2 regions of the Lysobacter sp. A378 genome follow, and region 1 is predicted to be linked to the other one. Evidence: predicted binding sites of a transcription regulator. Region 1 holds the regulator's gene; the other holds the start of a gene.
What was found. Region 1 encodes FliA, which starts transcription of late flagellar genes. Its sites were predicted from a motif close to TAAAGTTTNNCNNNCNNNGGCCGATAA; they were not measured.
Positions count from the first base shown of each region.

Region 1 (9,119 bases):
GCGCAATCGAACAACTGCATGCACATGGACGCCGCCTCGGCATCACCGTATGCGAGTCGAACGGGCCGGAATCCCTGGCCCAGACGCTGGCCCAGCTGCAGGACTATCCATTGGTGCTGGTCGATACCGCCGGTTATGGGGCCCGTGACCGCGCGCTGCTCAGCCAGATCACCTGGCTGCGTGCCACCCGCCAGTTGCGCAGCTTGCTGGTACTGCCCGCCAGCGCACACCCCCATGACATGAGTGAGCTGGTCCGCCGCTACCGGATGGCCAGTCCCGAAGGCGTGGTGCTGACCAAGACCGATGAGACCGGACGCCTTGGCGCGGCCTTGTCGGTCGCCATCCGCAACGGCCTGAGCCTGACCTACACCGCCCATGGCCAAAGCGTTCCAGAGGATCTGGAGGCCGCCGATGCGTCCAACCTGGTCCTGCAACTGGAGAAACTGCGCCGTGCGGCCGATAACCCCTTTGTCACCGAGGATCACCATGCCATCGCCTGACCTCCAACCCGTTCCCGCGATGATGGCGCAGCCTGCTGGCGCCACGCCGACAACGTCTGCGCGCGCGGCCCCGGTCCGGGTCATTGCCGTGGCCAGCGGCAAGGGCGGCGTGGGCAAGACCAGCGTATCGGTCAACCTGGCAATGTCGCTGCAGAACTCCGGCCAGCGCACCTTGTTGCTGGATACCGACCTGGGCCTGGCCAATGTCGACGTCATGCTCGGCTTGTCACCGCGGTTCACCCTGGCCGATGTATTCGCCGAGCGCTGCGAACTGCGCGACACCCTGCTGGAAGGCCCGGGTGGACTTTGGGTCGTGCCCGCTGCCTCGGGCAAGCGCCACATGGTTGAGCTGCTGCCACAACAGCATGTTGGCCTGGTGCATGCCTTCAGCCAGCTGGACCTGCCAATCGACGCCATGGTGATCGACAACGCCGCCGGCATTGCCGACAGCGTGCTGACCTTCTGCCAGGCCGCGCAGGACGTGATCGTCGTGGTGTGCGACGAGCCGGCTTCGGTCACCGATGCCTATGCGCTTATCAAGGTGCTCAATCGCGACCGCGGGGTCAGTCGCATCCAGGTGCTAGCCAACCAGGTCAACAACCCCGGCGAGGGCCGCCAGCTGTTTGGCAAGCTGGAGCGGGTCGCATCGAAATTTCTCGACGTGACCCTGAACTACCTGGGCGCGATTCCCCGCGACGAATGGTTGCGCCGCGCCATTCAGCGCCAGGAGGCGGTAACCCAGGCGTTCCCGTCCAGTCCCTCGGCGATGGCGTTCCGTGACATCACCCGCCGCGCCGGCCAATGGCAGTCCCCGCCAGGCCCCCGCGGGCATGTCGAGTTCTACATGGAACGGTTGATCACGCCCGCCCGGGGAGCCATCGCATGAGTCATGCCGCCGCTGCCTATCGCGCCAGCTTGCCGCGCCAGGATGCATCCGAAGTGGTCGAGCGCCACGGCGAGCTGGTCCGTCGCATTGCCCACCACCTCGCGGCACGATTGCCATCGAGCGTCGAGGTCGATGACCTGATCCAGGCCGGGATGCTCGGCTTGCTGGACGCTGCACGAAACTTCCAGGACGACCAGGGCGCGGCATTCGAGACCTATGCGTCGATCCGCATCCGCGGCTCGATGATCGACGAGATCCGGCGTGGCGACTGGGTGCCGCGCTCGGTACATCGCCGCTATCGCGACGTGATCGCCGCGACCCGCCGGATTGAGCAGGCCACCGGCCGCGCCGCCACCGCGCAGGAGGTTGCTGGTGAGTTGGAGATCGGCCTGGATGAGTACTACCGCATGCTGGAGGAATCCTCGCGCGGCCAGTTGATCAGTCTTGATGCGCACACCGACGAGCACGACGGCGAACCGCGCGTGGCCGCCGCTGGCGATGCCAACCCCGCACGCGCGTTCGATTATGGCGAGTTCCGGGACTCACTCGGCGAAGCCATCGGCGAGCTGCCCGAGCGCGAACAGCTGGTGCTGTCGTTGTACTACGAGCAAGAGCTGAACATGCGCGAGATCGGCGGCGTGCTGTCGATCAGCGAGTCACGCGTGTGCCAGATCCACGGCCAGTCGATGCTGCGGCTGCGCGCGCGACTGGGCGAGTGGCGCGACACCGCCATGGACCCGAGTGACTGAACCATCGCCGCAATCGAATCATCATTTTCAACCGCTTCCCGAGTGCCTCCAGACCCATGGACAAGAATATCCGCATCCTCATCGTCGACGACTTCTCCACGATGCGCCGCATCGTCAAGAACCTGCTCAACGACCTTGGCTTCACCAACACGGCCGAAGCCGACGACGGCACCACCGCCCTGGTAGAGCTGAACAAGGCGAGCTTCGACCTGGTGATCACCGACTGGAACATGCCCGGCATGCCCGGCATCGACCTGCTGAAGGCGATCCGCAAGGATCCCGCATTGGCCAAGGTGCCGGTGCTGATGGTCACCGCCGAGGCCAAGCGCGAGCAGATCATCGAAGCCGCGCAAGCCGGCGTGAACGGCTACGTCATCAAGCCGTTTACCGCCGCGACGTTGGGCGACAAGCTGGGCAAGGTATTCGAGCGCCTCGGGGCGGGCGCGTGAACAGCGACGACCGACAGGTCATCACCCAACGCCTGCACGCCGCGCTGTGGGCATTGGAAAACGACGACCATGACGGCTGGCGAGAGAACGTCGATGCGTTGATCCAATGGCGTACCCAACCATTCGTGCAGGGGCTGTCCCGACTCGCACGCGAACTGGAGCAGGCGTTCGGCGAGGATGGCAACGCGCAACCCAATGCAACCTCGCTGCCCGACGCCTGCGCGCGGCTGGAGCACGTGGTCACCCTCACCGAACGCGCCAGCATGCGCTCGCTGGACCTGGTCGATGAATGCAGCGCGCTGCTGCGCCAGCTGCCCACGCCGCTGGACGATACGCAACGCGATGCCATGCTCGGCATCCGCTCGCGACTGTCGGAGCTGACCGCCGCCCAGGGCTACCAGGACCTTACCGGGCAGATCATCCTGCGCGTGGTCTCGCTGGTACGCGCCGTGCACGTCGGGCTGGGTGAGGTGGTCGGCCAGGAGGAGTCCGGCATTGCGCCGCAAGCTTCCAACCGTGGCCACGGCCCCGCGATCGCCGGCCTGGATCCGGAGCCTGTCAGCCAGGACGACGCCAACACACTGCTGTCGTCGCTGGGGCTATAGCGGCATGGACACCGCGTCCGACATCTGCGCCGACTTTCTGGTCGAGGCGCGCGAGATCCTCGATCAACTTGGCGAGCAGATGGTCGCACTGGAGCACGCGCCCGCCGATCGTGAATGCCTGAACTCGGTGTTCCGCGGTTTCCACACCATCAAGGGTGGCGCCGGGTTCCTGGATTTCCCGGCCATGGTGACGATCTGCCACGCGGTGGAGGATCGACTGAACCTGGCACGTACCGGCGATGCGGTGCTGGATGCCGCTGCCTTCGACGGCTCCCAGCAGGCCCTGGACCTGCTGGTCGACATGCTCGATTGCGTCTCCGCCGGCGAGCCGATGACGCCCGCACCCCAAGCATTGATCGACAGCCTGCGGGTCGATGCGGCCATAACCGGAATTCCGGCAAACCACGACATCAAATCGCCAGCCGCCCCCGGCGGCGACGACCTGGATGAGCTCGACTTCGAGGCATTGCTCGACAGCCTGCACGGCAGCGGCGGCACACCCGGCGTGGTGTCGCCTGCAGCGACGCCGGAGCCGCCTGCGGCCATCCCTGCAGCCGTGCCCGCGCCACCACCGGCTCAACCGGCGGCGCCCAGCCCACCAAAGCCGCGCAAGCCTGCCGCCCCGGCGCACCAGGACGAGCCGACGGTGCGTGTCGACGTGCGCCGCCTCGACACCATGGTCAACCTGGTCGGGGAGCTGGTACTGGCGCGCAACCGCCTGAAGACCTTGCGTCCGCGACTGCATGACGAGGAACTCGATCGCGCGGTCGGCGCGCTGGACGGCGCGACCTCGCGCCTGCAGTCAGCGGTGATGATGGCGCGAATGCAGCCGGTCGGCCGCGTGTTCGCCCGCTTTCCCAAGCTCGCCCGCGATGTCGCGCGGCAACTGCAGAAGAATGTCGAGTTGGAAGTCGTTGGCGCGGAGACCGAGCTGGACCGCAATCTGGTCGAGGCGCTGGCCGACCCGCTGGTGCACCTGGTGCGCAATGCGATCGACCATGGCATCGAGTCACCCGAGGCGCGGCGCAACTCAGGCAAGCCCGAGCAAGGCCACGTGCGCTTGTCCGCACAGCAGGAAGGCGACCACGTGGTCATCGAGGTCCGCGATGACGGCGCCGGAATCGACCCGGACCGGATCCGCGACATTGCCGTGCGCAAAAGCCTGGTCGATGCCGACGCCGCAACCAGACTGTCGCCGGACGAGTGCCTGCAACTGCTTTTCCTGCCGGGCTTCTCCACCCGCGCCGAGGTCAGTGACCTGTCCGGGCGCGGGGTAGGCATGGACGTGGTGCAATCACGCATCCACGAGTTGTCCGGCCGGGTCCAGATCCAGTCGGAACCTGGGCACGGCTCGCGCTTCGTAATCCAGGTACCGCTGACCCTGGCGATTCTTCCGACCTTGCTGGTGGAGGTCGACAACGACGTCTATGCCTTGCCCCTGGTCCGGGTAATGGAGGTGCTTGCGCAACTGCCCGGAGCGCCCATGTCGATCGATGGCCAGGAGGTACTCGACCTGCGCGAACAACCGGTGCCGCTGTTGAGCCTGCGCGGCTGGCTGGGTGTCGAACCCGAGGCGACTGCGGGCAGCACCGTGGTCGTGTTGCAAGCCGGCGAGCAGCGATTCTGCCTGTCGGTAGACCGCGTGCGCGGTCGCGAGGAAGTGGTGATCAAGGCCTTGCCACGCACCTTGCGCGGGTTATCGGGCTATGCCGGCGCCAGTCTGATTGGCGACGGCCGGATGGCATTGATCCTGGACGTGGACGCGCTGTATCGAACCGGCGTGCGTGGCACGTCGCGACTCAAGTAATCCCCACCAGCACCGTTAACGGACAGTATGGACAGACTCAGCGTCATCGGCACCGTACTTGCGTTGTTCGCCCTCGTCGGCGGCAGCCTGCTCAAGGGCGCGGGCCTGTCGGGACTGTGGTCGCCGGCAGCATTCGTGGTGGTAATCATCGGCACCCTGGCCGCTATCCTGGTGCAGACACCGATGGACACCTTCATGCGCGCGATGAAGATCGTGCGCTGGGTGTTCCTGCCACCCGCGCATGACCGCCGCGCCATGATCATCCGGATCGTCGAATGGAGCACGGTCGCGCGCCGCCAGGGGCTGCTCGGGCTTGAACCCGAGATCGCAGCGCAAGAGGACCTGTTCGTCCGCAAGGGCCTGCAAATGGTCGTTGACGGACTGGAGCCCGAGACGATTCGGCAGATGCTGGAGATCGAGCTGTACGGACAATCCAGCCGCGACCTGGCGGCGGCAAAGGTGTTCGAGGGCATGGGCGTCTACGCACCCACCCTGGGAATCATCGGTGCGGTAATGGGCCTGATCGCGGTGATGAAGAACCTGGCCGATCCCAGCAAGCTGGGGGCCGGCATCGCGGCCGCGTTCACTGCCACCATCTATGGCATCGGCACCGCCAACCTGGCATTGCTGCCGGCCGCCAGCAAGCTCAAGGGCCTGATCAACCAGCAGACCGAAGAACGCGAGATGATCATCGAAGGCCTGATCGCCATTGCCCAGGGCGAGAATCCGCGCAACATCGAGATCCGGCTGAACGGCTTCGTACACTGAGATGGCACGCCGACACCAGCATGAGGAACATCAGAACCACGAGGCGTGGGCAATCCCGTACGCCGACTTGCTGACGCTGCTGTTGGCATTTTTCGTGGTGATGTACGCGATCTCCTCGCTTAATGAAGGCAAGTACCGGGTCCTGGCGGACTCCTTGTCCTCCGCCTTCGGCGGCGCGCCGCGAACCATCAGCCCGATCCAGCTTGGCGAGACCCAGTTGCGCGGCTCCTCTTTTGACCGTCCGTCGATCCAGACCGCTGCCTCCAAGGCCGGTCCGGCCGCCGCCACCCCGATCAACTCACCGCGGATGTTGCAAGTGCTGGACATGCCAAACTTCGGCCAGCAGGCGCGCAGCAGGCAGGCCGCGGCTGCCGCAGCGGCGACGACCGAGGTCGAAAACCGGCGTCAGGCTGACCTGCACTTGCTCGGCCAGCGTATCCAGGACGCGCTGTCGGAACTGGTGCGCGAGAAGTTGGTCACCGTGCGTCGCGGGCCGATGTTCCTGGAGGTGGAGATCCAGAGTGACATCCTGTTCGCCAGCGGCATCGCCACACCCAGTCCGCTGGCGGTGGAAACCATCCGCAAGCTGGCCCACGTCCTGCGCGATGAACCCAACGCGGTGCGGGTGGAGGGATACACCGACGACGTGCCGATCGCCACCGCGCGCTTCCCTTCCAACTGGGAATTGTCGGCCGCGCGCGCCGGTAGTGTGGTGCACGAGATGATCGATGCCGGCGTGGAGGCGACACGACTGGCCATGGTCGGCTACGGTCAATACCAGCCAGTAGCCGACAACACCACGGGTGAGGGCCGTAACGCCAACCGCCGCGTGCTGCTGGTCATCCTGGCCTCGCCGCAGGGGCCGGATGCCATCACAGCCCCCTTGGCGCCGGCAGTAGCCGCCGGCGCAACACCTGATTCCACGATGGCGACGGTCGCGCGCCCCAACCCGAACTCCGGAGCCGGCTGACATGCAGATCTGGGCCATTGCCAATCAAAAAGGCGGGGTGGGCAAGACCACCACGTCGCTGTGCCTGGCACGTGGACTGGCCGAGAAGGGCAACCGGGTACTGCTGATCGACCTGGACCCGCATGCGTCACTGACACGTGCTTTCGGGGTGCCATCGGACCCGACGCCGCCGGGCACCCACGACATTTTCTCCAGCCGGAGCGTGGAGCTGTCCACCCTTGCCCGTAGTACCCCGATCGACGGCTTGCAGCTGGTGGCGGCACAGCCTGCACTGGCGACCTTGGAGCGCCGTGGAGCCACCCAGCCCGGCCTGGGCCTGTCGTTGGCGCGCGCGCTGCATGCCACGCGTGGTGGCTATGACCATGTCCTGCTCGACTGCCCACCGACGCTTGGGCTGCTGATGGTCAACGCACTGGCCGCCGCCGACCGGTTGGTGGTGCCCACGCAGACCGACCCGCTGGCGCTTCACGGACTGACCGACATGCTGCGCACCGCGGACATGGTCGAGCGGTCGCGTCGACGCCCGTTGCCACGGCACATCCTGCCCACCTTGTATGACCGGCGTACCCGCGCCGGGGTACGCATCCTGGAACAACTGCATGACAGCTACGAGGCGCTGGTCTGGCCCAAGGCGGTGCCAATGGATACCCGTCTGCGCGATGCCATGGGGCTGACGGCGGCCACGCCACCCAGCGGCCGCGGTGCGCAAGCGTACCGCTCGGCACTGAACTGGTTGCTGGATGCAATACCGCAGCAACAGGAGGCCGCATGAGCTCACAGATGGTGGACAGTTACCTGGACGAGCTGTTGGCACCGCTCCAGGCGGCCACCAGGCTCGTGCCTGCACCAGTGCCCGTCCTCCAACTTGCGCCCGCGCCAGAGGTGGAGTCGGCACGACTTCCGGCCCGCCCGGCGCCAGCACCGGCTCATCAATCGGACACGGTAGCGCCGCCATTGCGGGCGACCAAGGCCGGGCATCGCTGGCTGCGCGCCTCCCTGGGCAGCGACCACTACGCGTTTGAACTGCTGCGGGTGCAGGAAGTGGTACGCATGGCCACCATCACTGCCATGCGCGGCACCTCCCGCGCGATGTTGGGCGTCATGAACCTGCGTGGACGCATCGTGCCGGTATTCGATCTAGCCCGCTGGCTGGGTACCGGTGAAGTCACCACCGACGAGAACGTCCGCATCATCGTGGTCGAGCGCGACGACGAGCTGATCGGCGTGCTGGTCTCGGCGGTGGAGGACGTGGTGACGCTGGCGCGCGAGCATATCGAGCCGCCGCTACCGGGCAACGACCCTGGCGGGGTACTCGGTGTCGCCCGGGTCGGCCGCGCCCCAACGGTTCTGCTGGATGCCAACGCGTTGTTTGAATGAATCTTCAAGTTCCCGCGCACTGCGCCGTTAACGCCATTGACTGCAGCCATTGACTGCAACGGCCGCCCATTCCATGAATGAAATATCGTTACAACCCGACCTGGGTATCGAGCACGTCGAAGCGTTGCGGGCGACGCTCGCGCCGCTCCTCAACCGTGCCGGCATGCTGGCATTGACTGGCGACCGGGTAGAGCGGGTGCATACCGCCGGCCTGCAGTTGTTGCATGCCTTCATCCGCGACCGCGCGAACGCCGGCCACGGCACCACCATCACCCTGGCCTCGCCTGCCCTGATGGACGCGGCACGCGTGCTCGCGCTGACCGACATGCTGGGGCTCGGTGCACCGGTTGGAACGGCTGGCGACCTTGAAAACACTGGAGATCCCGCATGAGCGCCAAGCTGCTGATCGTCGATGATTCCACTTCCATGCGGCAGATGGTCGCCTTTGCCCTGTCGTCGGGCGGCTACACCGTGCACGAGGCGGAAGACGGACAGGCTGCACTGGATATCGCCAGGACCACCCACTTCGACGCCGTGGTGACCGACGTCAACATGCCGCGCATGGACGGGATCGAATTGATCCGCCAGCTGCGCCAGCTGCCCGGCTACAAGTTCACCCCGCTGTTGATGCTGACCACCGAGTCGGGTGGCGACAAGAAGCAGGAAGGCCGCGCCGCCGGCGCCACCGGCTGGCTGGTCAAACCGTTCGATCCCGAGCAGTTGCTCGCCACGGTTCGCAAGGTTCTCGCCTGACACCATGGACATCACCCAATTCCACGCCGCGTTCTTTGAGGAAAGCCGTGAAGGGCTGCAAGCCATGGAAGCGGGTTTGTTGCGCCTGGAAGCCCAGATGGAACCGGATCTGGAGCCCGGCCTCGCCGACGGTGACACCATCAACGTCATCTTCCGCGCCGCGCACTCGATCAAAGGGGGGGCGGCCACGTTCGGCTTCGGTGACGTCACCGACCTGACCCACCTGTTGGAAACATTGCTGGATGAGACCCGCTC
Region 1 covers NZ_JBSVRK010000004.1:159,104-168,222, forward strand. The annotation lists gene flhF (flagellar biosynthesis protein FlhF) at 1-500, shown strand, start outside; gene ACW7G1_RS13575 (MinD/ParA family protein) at 487-1,386, shown strand; gene ACW7G1_RS13580 (RNA polymerase sigma factor FliA) at 1,383-2,135, shown strand; gene cheY (chemotaxis response regulator CheY) at 2,192-2,584, shown strand; gene ACW7G1_RS13590 (protein phosphatase CheZ) at 2,581-3,189, shown strand; gene ACW7G1_RS13595 (chemotaxis protein CheA) at 3,194-4,996, shown strand; gene ACW7G1_RS13600 (flagellar motor protein) at 5,024-5,764, shown strand; gene motD (flagellar motor protein MotD) at 5,766-6,734, shown strand; gene ACW7G1_RS13610 (ParA family protein) at 6,736-7,506, shown strand; gene ACW7G1_RS13615 (chemotaxis protein CheW) at 7,503-8,111, shown strand; gene ACW7G1_RS13620 (STAS domain-containing protein) at 8,185-8,502, shown strand; gene ACW7G1_RS13625 (response regulator) at 8,499-8,864, shown strand; gene ACW7G1_RS13630 (chemotaxis protein CheA) at 8,869-9,119, shown strand, end outside.

Region 2 (9,119 bases), 110 kb from region 1:
CTGGTGGCGTTTGCCTATGGCGCGTGGGTGATCGGCAAGGCGCTGTTCTGGGGAGATCCGGTGCAGGGTTGGCCGACGATGATGGCGGTGATCCTGTTCCTGGGTGGGGTGCAGTTGATCGCGCTGGGACTGATCGGTGAGTACCTGGGCCGGCTGTACGAGGAATCGAAGCAGCGCCCGCTGTACCTGGTGGACGCCTGGCAGCCGGCGTCCGGGGTATGCTCGGAGCAGGTTCATCCCGTAGGAGGACAAGGCCATGCGCAACGTACGGCACCTGCTCGAAGCGAAAGCCTCTGAGGTTTATGTGATCGGCCCGGATGCGCCGATGATCGACGCGATCCGGCTGATGGCCGAGAAGCACATCGGTGCGTTGCTGGTGATCCACGATGGCCGGCTGGCCGGGATCGTGTCGGAGCGGGACTACGCGCGCAAGATCGTGTTGCAGGGGCGCTCGTCGGCCACCACGCCGGTGCGCGAGGTGATGACCGTCGATGTACTCACCGTGGGCCTTGATGACACCGCTGAACATTGCATGGCGCTGGTCACCAACCAGCGCATACGCCACTTGCCGGTGGTGGTCGAGGGCGAGGTGCTGGGGCTGGTATCGATCGGCGACCTGGTGAAGGCGGTGATCGAGGACCAGCAGGTCGAGCTGGACCAGTTGCAGCGATACATCGCCAGCTGAAGCACGGCCGCGGTGCGACCCGGCACGGGGCACGGCACCGCTACTTGGCGTACTTGCCGCCGCAGCCCGAATCCTCGCCCGGACCCAGTTCCAGCGTCGCCAGCAACGCGGCCGGTGGAGCGATGCTGCCCAGGGTCAGCGCGATCGCGGCGCGTAGGCCGATCGCGCCCATGTCCGGGCGGAAGTCCGGGTCCCTGAATGTCCCATCGAGCAGCAACGGCGCGCGGAAGGCGAACAGGCTGCGATCCTTCGGGCGCGGCTTGATGACAAGGTCCAGCTGCTCGGTGGCGAGGTTGATCGTGCCTTCGCCGACCAGGATCGTGTCGGTGGTATCGACCGCGAGCGCGCGCGCCGTCATCACGCCGTCGTCGACCTTGAAGTCGCCAAACGCGCAGCGGATCGGGATCAGCTGGTCTCCGGTCAACTTGAACTTGATGATCTCCGCGATATCGATGCCGGCCATCTCCATCAGCAGGTTGCTGATCTTGCCTTGGCCGATGCCGAGCGCGACATCGCCGTCGCTGCTGCCCAGCATCGCGGCGATCGAATTGCCGCTGCCGTCCAGGGTGGCATGGCCGCTGAGCTTGCCGATGGCGTTCTGGACCAGTTCCACCGTGGGCAGCAGTTCGCTGAGGGTCAGGCCGCTGGCGGCCACGTCGGCCTTGGTGTGGATGGTCGCCTCGCGCGCGTTCATGCGCACCGTCGAACGGATCTGGCCATCGGCGACGCCGAAGTTCAATGGGTCCAGCAGCAGCAGGCCGGCGTCGAGTTTCAGGTGCGCGTCCATGTCGTCCAGCGGCAGCGACGGCGAGTTGATGCGCGTGGCTTTCAGGCGCACGTCGGCGTCCATCGCGCGCAGTTTTTCGAGTTGGTAGGGCGCGTCGGGCAGCACGCGCGCGCTGGTTTTTTGCTGCGCCGCCTGGGCGGCGAGTTCGGGGTTGGTGGTCTCGCCATTGCCGGTCTGCGGCGCGCCGCCGATGAAGCCGGCGAGGTCGTCGAAATCCAGTCGCTTCGAGTGCAGGTTCGCGCGCAGGAAAGGCCGCTCGCCACCGGTGGTGAAGGCGGCATCGCCGCCCAGGTCGCTGTCGCCGACGGTGCCGGCGAACTTGTCGTAATGCCAGATGGTAGTTGCACCCTTGATGTCGCGGGTCAGGCGCCCGTCGAGTGTGTAGGGCGGGGTTGGTGGCAGCGCGACGCCGATCAGCGGATACAGGTCTTCCAGGTTTTTCCCGGCAAGCGTCAGTTGCAGGTCGAAATCGCGCAGGCGCAACGGGTCGCGCAGGGTGCCGCGGGCATGGGCCTTGGTGGCGCCGGCCTGTGCGTGGACGTCGATGCGGTACGGGGCTTCGGTGTCGCGCAACTCCAGCGGCGATTCGGCGCTGCCTTGCAGGGTGAACTTGCTGTCGTTCCAGTGCCCGCCGCCGTCGACCTTGATCGGCGGGGCGTTGCGCGGGTCGCGCGCCGGCGTGCTGGTCACATCGACCGTGATGTCGGTCTTGGCCGCGGCATCCAGGAACGTAAGCTTGCCGTCGTCGATCCACACGCGCCGGAACTGCAGGTCGGTATCGCCGCCGGTGCTGCCGAACTGCCAGTTACCGCCGCCTTTCGGGTTCGCTTCCAGGTTCAACCTGGGGGCGGCCAGGCGCAGTTCGGGAATGCGGACCTCGCCGCGCAACAGCCGGCGCAGGTCGATGCTGATATCGACCCGGTCGGCGGTCGCCATGGTCGGCTGCCGTGACCAGTCGACGTTGCCGAAGCTCAGCTGGTCAGCGTGGACCGTCGGCACCCAGCCCAGGTCGACATCCAGGTCGCCGCCGATCTTGAACTCGCGCCCGGTACGCGCTTCGACCTGACGTTCGACCGGCCCCTTGAACCAGTTCCAGTCCCACAGCAGGACCAGCACGACCAGTGCCACTACCAGCACGCCCAATGCCGTCAGCCAAGGGTGGCGGCGCGGCGGTTGCCACCAGCGCCCAGCGTTGCCGGCGCCGGAGGTCTGGCCGCCGGGTTGCTGTGGCGCGTCCGCGGCTGCGGGGGCTGGCATCGGTCGGAACCCTCAGGAGGACATTGCTGTCCACCTTCGATACTGGCCGGTAAAGCGGGAGTGAATACGTTGTGGCGCGTTCAGTGGCTAGCTCACGCTCACCGCATGCGCCTGCTCGCGGGTGGCAAGGAATTCGACATCCGGCGCGCGCTCCTGTGCCAACTGCAGGTTGACCCGGGTCGGGGCGAGGTAGACCAGCTGGTCGGCCGCATCCAGGGCCAGGTGGCTGGCATTCTTGTCGCGGAACTGCTCCAGCTTCTTCTCGTTGTCGCAACGGATCCAGCGGGTGGTGGAGACGGCAACCGACTCGAAGATCGCATCCACGCCGTACTCGGCCTTCAGCCGGTAGGCGACCACCTCGAACTGCAATACGCCGACCGCGCCGAGGATCAGGTCGTTGCTCATCAGCGGCCGGAAAAACTGGGTCGCGCCCTCTTCGCTGAGTTGGGCCAGGCCCTTCTGCAATTGCTTTAGCTTGAGCGGATCGCGCAGGCGCGCACGCCGGAACAGTTCCGGTGCAAAGTTGGGGATGCCGGTGAAGGTGATCGGCTCGCCTTCGCTGAAACTGTCGCCGATCGACACGGTGCCGTGGTTGTGGATGCCCAGCACATCGCCGGAGTAAGCGGTCTCGGCGATCTCGCGGTCGCTGGCCATGAAGGTCAGCGCGTTGGCGAGCTTGAGTTCCTTGCCGGTGCGCACGTGGAAGGCCTTCATGCCGGCGGTGAACTTGCCCGAGCAGATCCGCATGAAGGCGACCCGGTCGCGATGCTGCGGGTCCATGTTGGCCTGGATCTTGAACACGAAGCCGGTCAGCTTGTCTTCGGTCGGATCCACGTCACGGGTAGTGGTCGCGCGCGGCTGCGGGCTGGGAGCATGCTTGACGAAGAAGTCCAGCAGCAGCTGCACGCCGAAATTGTTGACCGCCGAGCCAAAGAACACCGGGGTCTGTTCGCCGGCGAGGTATTTGTCCAACTCGAACGGATGGCTGGCGCCCTGGACCAGCTCCAGCTCCCCGCGTGCCTCGGCCAGGGCCGCCGCGCCGATCCGCGCTTCCAGCCCGGGGTCCTCGATGGAGGAAAAGATGGTCGAATCCTGGCGGGTGAAGTTGCGCCCCTGCTCGTACAGGTGGACCTCACCGGTCACCAGGTGGACCACGCCCTTGAGCCGTTTGCCCATGCCGATCGGCCAGGTGACCGGCGCGCACTGGATGCCCAGCACGCTCTCGACCTCGTCGAGCAGGTCGATCGGGTCGCGGCCCTCGCGGTCGAGCTTGTTGATGAAGGTCATGATCGGCGTGTCGCGCAGCCGGCAGACCTCCATCAGCTTGATCGTGCGCTCCTCCACGCCCTTGGCCACGTCGATCACCATCAGCGCCGAGTCGACCGCGGTCAGCACCCGGTAGGTGTCCTCGCCGAAGTCCGCATGGCCCGGGGTGTCGAGCAGGTTGACGATGTGCCCGTTGTAGGGGAACTGCATCACCGAGGAAGTCACCGAGATGCCGCGCTCCTGCTCCAGCTTCATCCAGTCGGAGGTGGCATGGCGGGCGGCTTTGCGGCCCTTGACCGAGCCGGCCATCTGGATCGCGCCGCCGAACAGCAACAGCTTCTCGGTCAGCGTGGTCTTGCCGGCATCGGGGTGGGAAATGATGGCGAAGGTGCGGCGGCGCAGCGCCTGCTGGGAAACATCGGACATGGGGACGGCGCGCACGGGCACGCCAGCAGAGCGGGGAAGGACGCAATTATAGGGGGTGGCGAATGTGACCGGGGTCCGGACGGCCCTAAAGTCCGGCTGACGCCGGCCGCTACCGCGGTTGGGCGGACGATTCGTTCGCCACGTCCATGGAGAATTATCAGTGTTCATAGTTATTGCCGGTGAGGATGCAGGACAGGCCGATGAGCTGAAGTTGGTGCTTGCCGATTTCGGACTGGATTGGCAGGTTGAGTGCGTCGCTGACGCTGCCGCCGTCATTACCCTGGGCCGGCAGGTCGACGTACTGGTCACGGACCTGGGCTTGCATGGCTCCCACGTGCTGACCGAGCTGCGGGCCAAGCACCCCGATGCGGTGCGGATCCTGCTGCTGGAGCGCGGGCAGGGTGGCGAGGCCATGCACGCCCTGGCTGGCGCGCACCGCGTACTGCACAAACCACTGGACGGCGGGGAGTTGATCGATGCGGTCGAGGGGTTCATCGATCTGCGGGAGTTGCTGGACAACGAAGAGCTCAAACGAAGTGTCGGGCAGGTCGAGTCGTTGCCGCCGGCGCCGCGGATGTATATCGAACTGGTGCAGCTGATGGGCGATCCGGATGTGAGCATGGCCGAGATCGCCTATGTGCTTTCACAGGATCCGGCGCTGGCGGCCAAGGTGCTGCGACTGTGCAACTCCGCATTTTTCTCCGCCGGACGGGAGATTACCGATATCCGTTCGGCGGTGACCCGCCTGGGAATGGGCATGCTGGGACAACTGGTCCTGGTCAGTGAGGCCTTTGGCGGATCCGGCGAGGAGACCACAAATGTTGACCGGGAGGCGATGCAATGGCGCGCACTGGCGACGTCGCGCCTGGCCCGGAAACTGCTGGCCGGCCCCAGTGCCGAGTTGGCGGCCACCGCCGGGCTGCTTGCCGAGGTGGGCCTGCTGTTACCCGGCATTGGTGGCGAGACCGACCCGGAACTTGCATCCGAGCCTGACGGCGATGCGGACATCAGTGCGGCCAGTCCGGGTTACGCCGAGGCTGGCGCGTACCTGCTTGGCCTGTGGGGGCTGCCGATGCCCATCGTGGAGGCCGTGGCCCATCAATCCCGGCCACGCCGCATGCGTTCCACCGGCTTCTGGGTCACCGGCGCGGTGCATGTCGCCGCCGCGCTGGTGCGCGACACGCCGGTGGACGAAGGCTACCTGCACGCGGTCGGCATGCTCGACAAACTTCCCAGGTGGCGGGCGATGTCCGAAGAGTTGGGCCAGGCGGAAGCGGCCTGATCCGGCATCGCGGTCACCCTCCGGCGACGTCGCTGCTCAACGCAGCGGCGGGACGCGATGGTTCAATCTCGACGCCCTGCATGCGAAATGGCAGTGAGACCAGCCGCATGCCACGGTTCACCTGCACGACGAAGTGCAGGTGTGGACCGGTGGTGAAGCCGGTGTTTCCCGACAGGCCGATTTGCTGGCCGGCGGTGACGCGTTGGCCGGCTTGGACCAGCACCCCATCGACCTGCAGGTGGGCGTACAGGCTCATCGCGCCGTCGTCGTGCAGCAGCCGGATGAAATTGGCGCGGCCGGCGTAGGCATCCCGGTCCAGGCTGGTGCGTTCGAAGCCCTCTTCCAGTTGCATCACCACGCCGCCACGTGCTGCCAGTACCGGTGTCCCGACCGGTACCGCGAAGTCGACCGCATAGCGATTTTCCGGGTCGTCGTGGCTGAAGGTTCCGCCATAGCCCTGGTCGATTTCCGCGGTGTCGCGCGCCACCGGCAGCAGGTAGGTGGTATCGCCAGGTGCCGCGCTCGGGTTGCCCGGCAGGCTGTCCATGCGCAGGTCGAAGTCCACCGGCTGGCCAGGATCGGTTGCTCGCAGTACCGACACCACGGTGCTGCCGCCGGTGTGAACCGTCGCTCGCGCCGGTAGTGCGGGATCGCTGGTGGTGTTGCGGTGGTGCCGGTAATGCAGCATCACCTCGATCGGACCGCTCAGCTGGTTGTCGGCCCAGACGTAGTACTCGCTGCCGCGTGCCTCGATCCGCAGCCGGGCGATCGCCGTGGGTTCGACGAACGCCGGAATCCTGCCGCTCTCCACCGGGGGAGCGGTGTCCCGGAGCTGGCGGTCGCCGTAATGGTTGACGCCGTTGGCATCGGTCCAGCGGTACAGGGTGCCGGCGAGCGCGATCGGAACGATGCCCATCAACGCGATCGCCAGGCCCGGAACCAGTCGCCGGGAGCGCGTCATCGGGCGCCAGTGCAATCCGCGGAAAGGCCAAGGGCATTGGCGATATCCACCAGATCGAATGTGGCCACCGCTTGATCGTCATGTACGGCGACCAGCACGCCATCAGGAAATGCCGGCGTGCTGGCGGCGTGCAAGGCGATGCCGTCGGTACCGGAGGTCAACTGGCCCTGGAAGCTGCCCACCGGACGCAGATTGTTGTGTTCGAACAGGTGGAAGCTCGTCAATGGGTCGTGTTGGTCGACCGCAACCCAGTAACCGGCGCCATTGCGGCACTGCCACAAGGCAATGCCCTCGGCATCGGCCGCGAACGTGCCCGATGGCAGGCTGACGCCGGTGTAGCGGCCGTCGAGGGTGTACTCGCGCAAGGTGGACATGCGGCGACTTTGGTTGCCGGAGGGATACGGGGCTGCGCCGGCTGCGGCAGCGCCATGCTCGTCGGCAATCAGCAGACGGTCGTGGGCGGCATCGCCGGCGATCGACTCGACCACCTGCAACGCCCCGGGCTCCGTGGTCTCGCCAAACGACCCGAGGTAATTAATCTGCAATTCACCGGTTGCATCGGTGTGCGCGTGGAAGCGGCGTACGCGCTGGTCGAGCTCGGGCAGCGGCGGCACGATGTCGTAACGCTCGCCGTACATGAAGCTGTCGGTGACGTAGATATCCATCTCGCCCGGTGCGGTGTCGTTGATCCACAGGCCGTAGGGGCTGCGCAGCACGTCCTCGCCGAAGCTTGCGAGGGGCTGCAGCCCCGGCAGGTCGAACACCTGCAGTCGGTGGTTGTCGCGTTCCACGACAAACAGGCGGTCGCCATGCACGGCCACGCCGTTGGGCCGGTTGAATTGTCCGGAGTTCTTGCCCTTGCCGCCGATGGTGCGCAACAAGGCGCCGCTGTCGACATCGAACACCATCAGCTCGTGGGTGGATTTGGCGCTGGCGATCAACCAGGTGCTGCCGTCGTGTGCGTGCCAGGTCGCCAGCGAATCCAGCTCGGCTTCCGGATACGGCTCGGAGATGTAGCGCTCTGCGACGGTGTGAAGCCCGGTTGTCGGGACGGAGACCGTGGCGCACGCGCTTAGCAGGAGCGCGGTGCAGGCGATGGCAAGCAGGCGACGGATCATGCGGCGGTATCTTCAATGAGGCGGGCGGCGATGGGGCGGCAGTGTAGTGGTTTGTCGGCAGCGCCGAGATCTCAGTAGCTGGAAGATCTTATCAATCGCTCAATCCGGATAAAGCGATTGACACTTCGAAAATACGCTGGCAGACTCTTTCGCATCCATCGAGACCGGCAGAGGGACAGGCCCTTTGAAGCCGGGGCAACCTAGCGCAGCGCAAGCGGCGCGAAGGTGCCAATTCCTGCGGTAACCGGTCCTCTGGCCGGTCACCGGAAGATGGTTGTCCGGCTCGCCCTCGGGGTGGACCGGCCATCCTGCTCGATGGCTCCCGCCACTCCGGAAGCCGCCATGAGCCTGCAACTTGCCCCGTCTGCCACCCCGTTTGCCATCCCGTCGTCCCTGAACGTCTCAGCCGATACCGCTGCGGCTGGCCATGCCCGACGTGGCGAGATCCGGGTCGAGCTTGATTTTCGCCATGCCGGCCGGCGCGCGCTGGTGGTGCGCTATGAGTGGATCGGAGATCCCGGGTTGCCGGTGGTGCTGGTGGCCGGTGGCATCTCCGCCGACCGTCACGTCGCTGCCAGTGCGGCCTTCGGCGATGCCGGCTGGTGGGACGCGCAGTGCGGTTCAGGCCGTGCGCTGGATCCCGGGCAACACGCCGTTTTGTCACTCGACTGGGTCGGCAGCGACGGTGCGCTGGACGCACCGATCGATCCGGCCGACCAGGCCGATGCGATTGCCGCGCTACTGGATGGCTTGGGCGTGGAGCGGCTGGCCGCCTTCATCGGCTGCTCGTACGGCGCCATGGTCGGCCTGCAGTTCGCCGCCTTGTACCCGAGCCGGCTGCACCGGCTGGTGGCGATCAGCGGCTGCCATCGTTCCCATCCCTATGCCAGCGCGTGGCGCGCGTTGCAGCGACGTGCGGTCACGCTGGGTGCGTTGCAATGCGACGATACCCACGGGCTGGTCCTGGCGCGCCAGTTGGCGATCCTGAGTTACCGCACGCCGGAGGAGTTCGACGGCCGTTTCGGCGCCGCCAAGGTGGTCAATGGCCAGGTGCGCGTGGCAGCCGAGGACTATCTGGAGCACTGCGGAAACCACTACGCCAACCGCACCGCCGCGACCGCATTCGTGCGTTTGTCCGAGTCGATCGACCTGCAGGCGCTGTCACCGGAAACGGTGCGGGTGCCGGTGACCGTGGTCGCGGTGGCCGAGGACCGGTTGGTGCCGGTGGCCGACGCTTATGAGCTGGTCGAACGCCTGCGTGGCGAGACCCGCCTGCAGGTGTTGAAATCGCTGTACGGCCACGATGCCTTCCTCAAGGAACCCGAAGCGATCGACCG
Region 2 covers NZ_JBSVRK010000004.1:52,495-61,613, reverse strand. The annotation lists gene ACW7G1_RS13100 (glycosyltransferase family 2 protein) at 1-297, shown strand, start outside; gene ACW7G1_RS13095 (CBS domain-containing protein) at 257-685, shown strand; gene ACW7G1_RS13090 (AsmA family protein) at 726-2,729, opposite strand; gene ACW7G1_RS13085 (peptide chain release factor 3) at 2,817-4,421, opposite strand; gene ACW7G1_RS13080 (HDOD domain-containing protein) at 4,582-5,703, shown strand; gene ACW7G1_RS13075 (peptidoglycan DD-metalloendopeptidase family protein) at 5,717-6,664, opposite strand; gene ACW7G1_RS13070 (phytase) at 6,661-7,782, opposite strand; SAM riboswitch class I at 7,935-8,059, shown strand; gene metX (homoserine O-succinyltransferase MetX) at 8,125-9,119, shown strand, end outside.
Region 2: the regulator FliA is predicted to act here: its motif matches at 4,508-4,534, upstream of ACW7G1_RS13080 (HDOD domain-containing protein).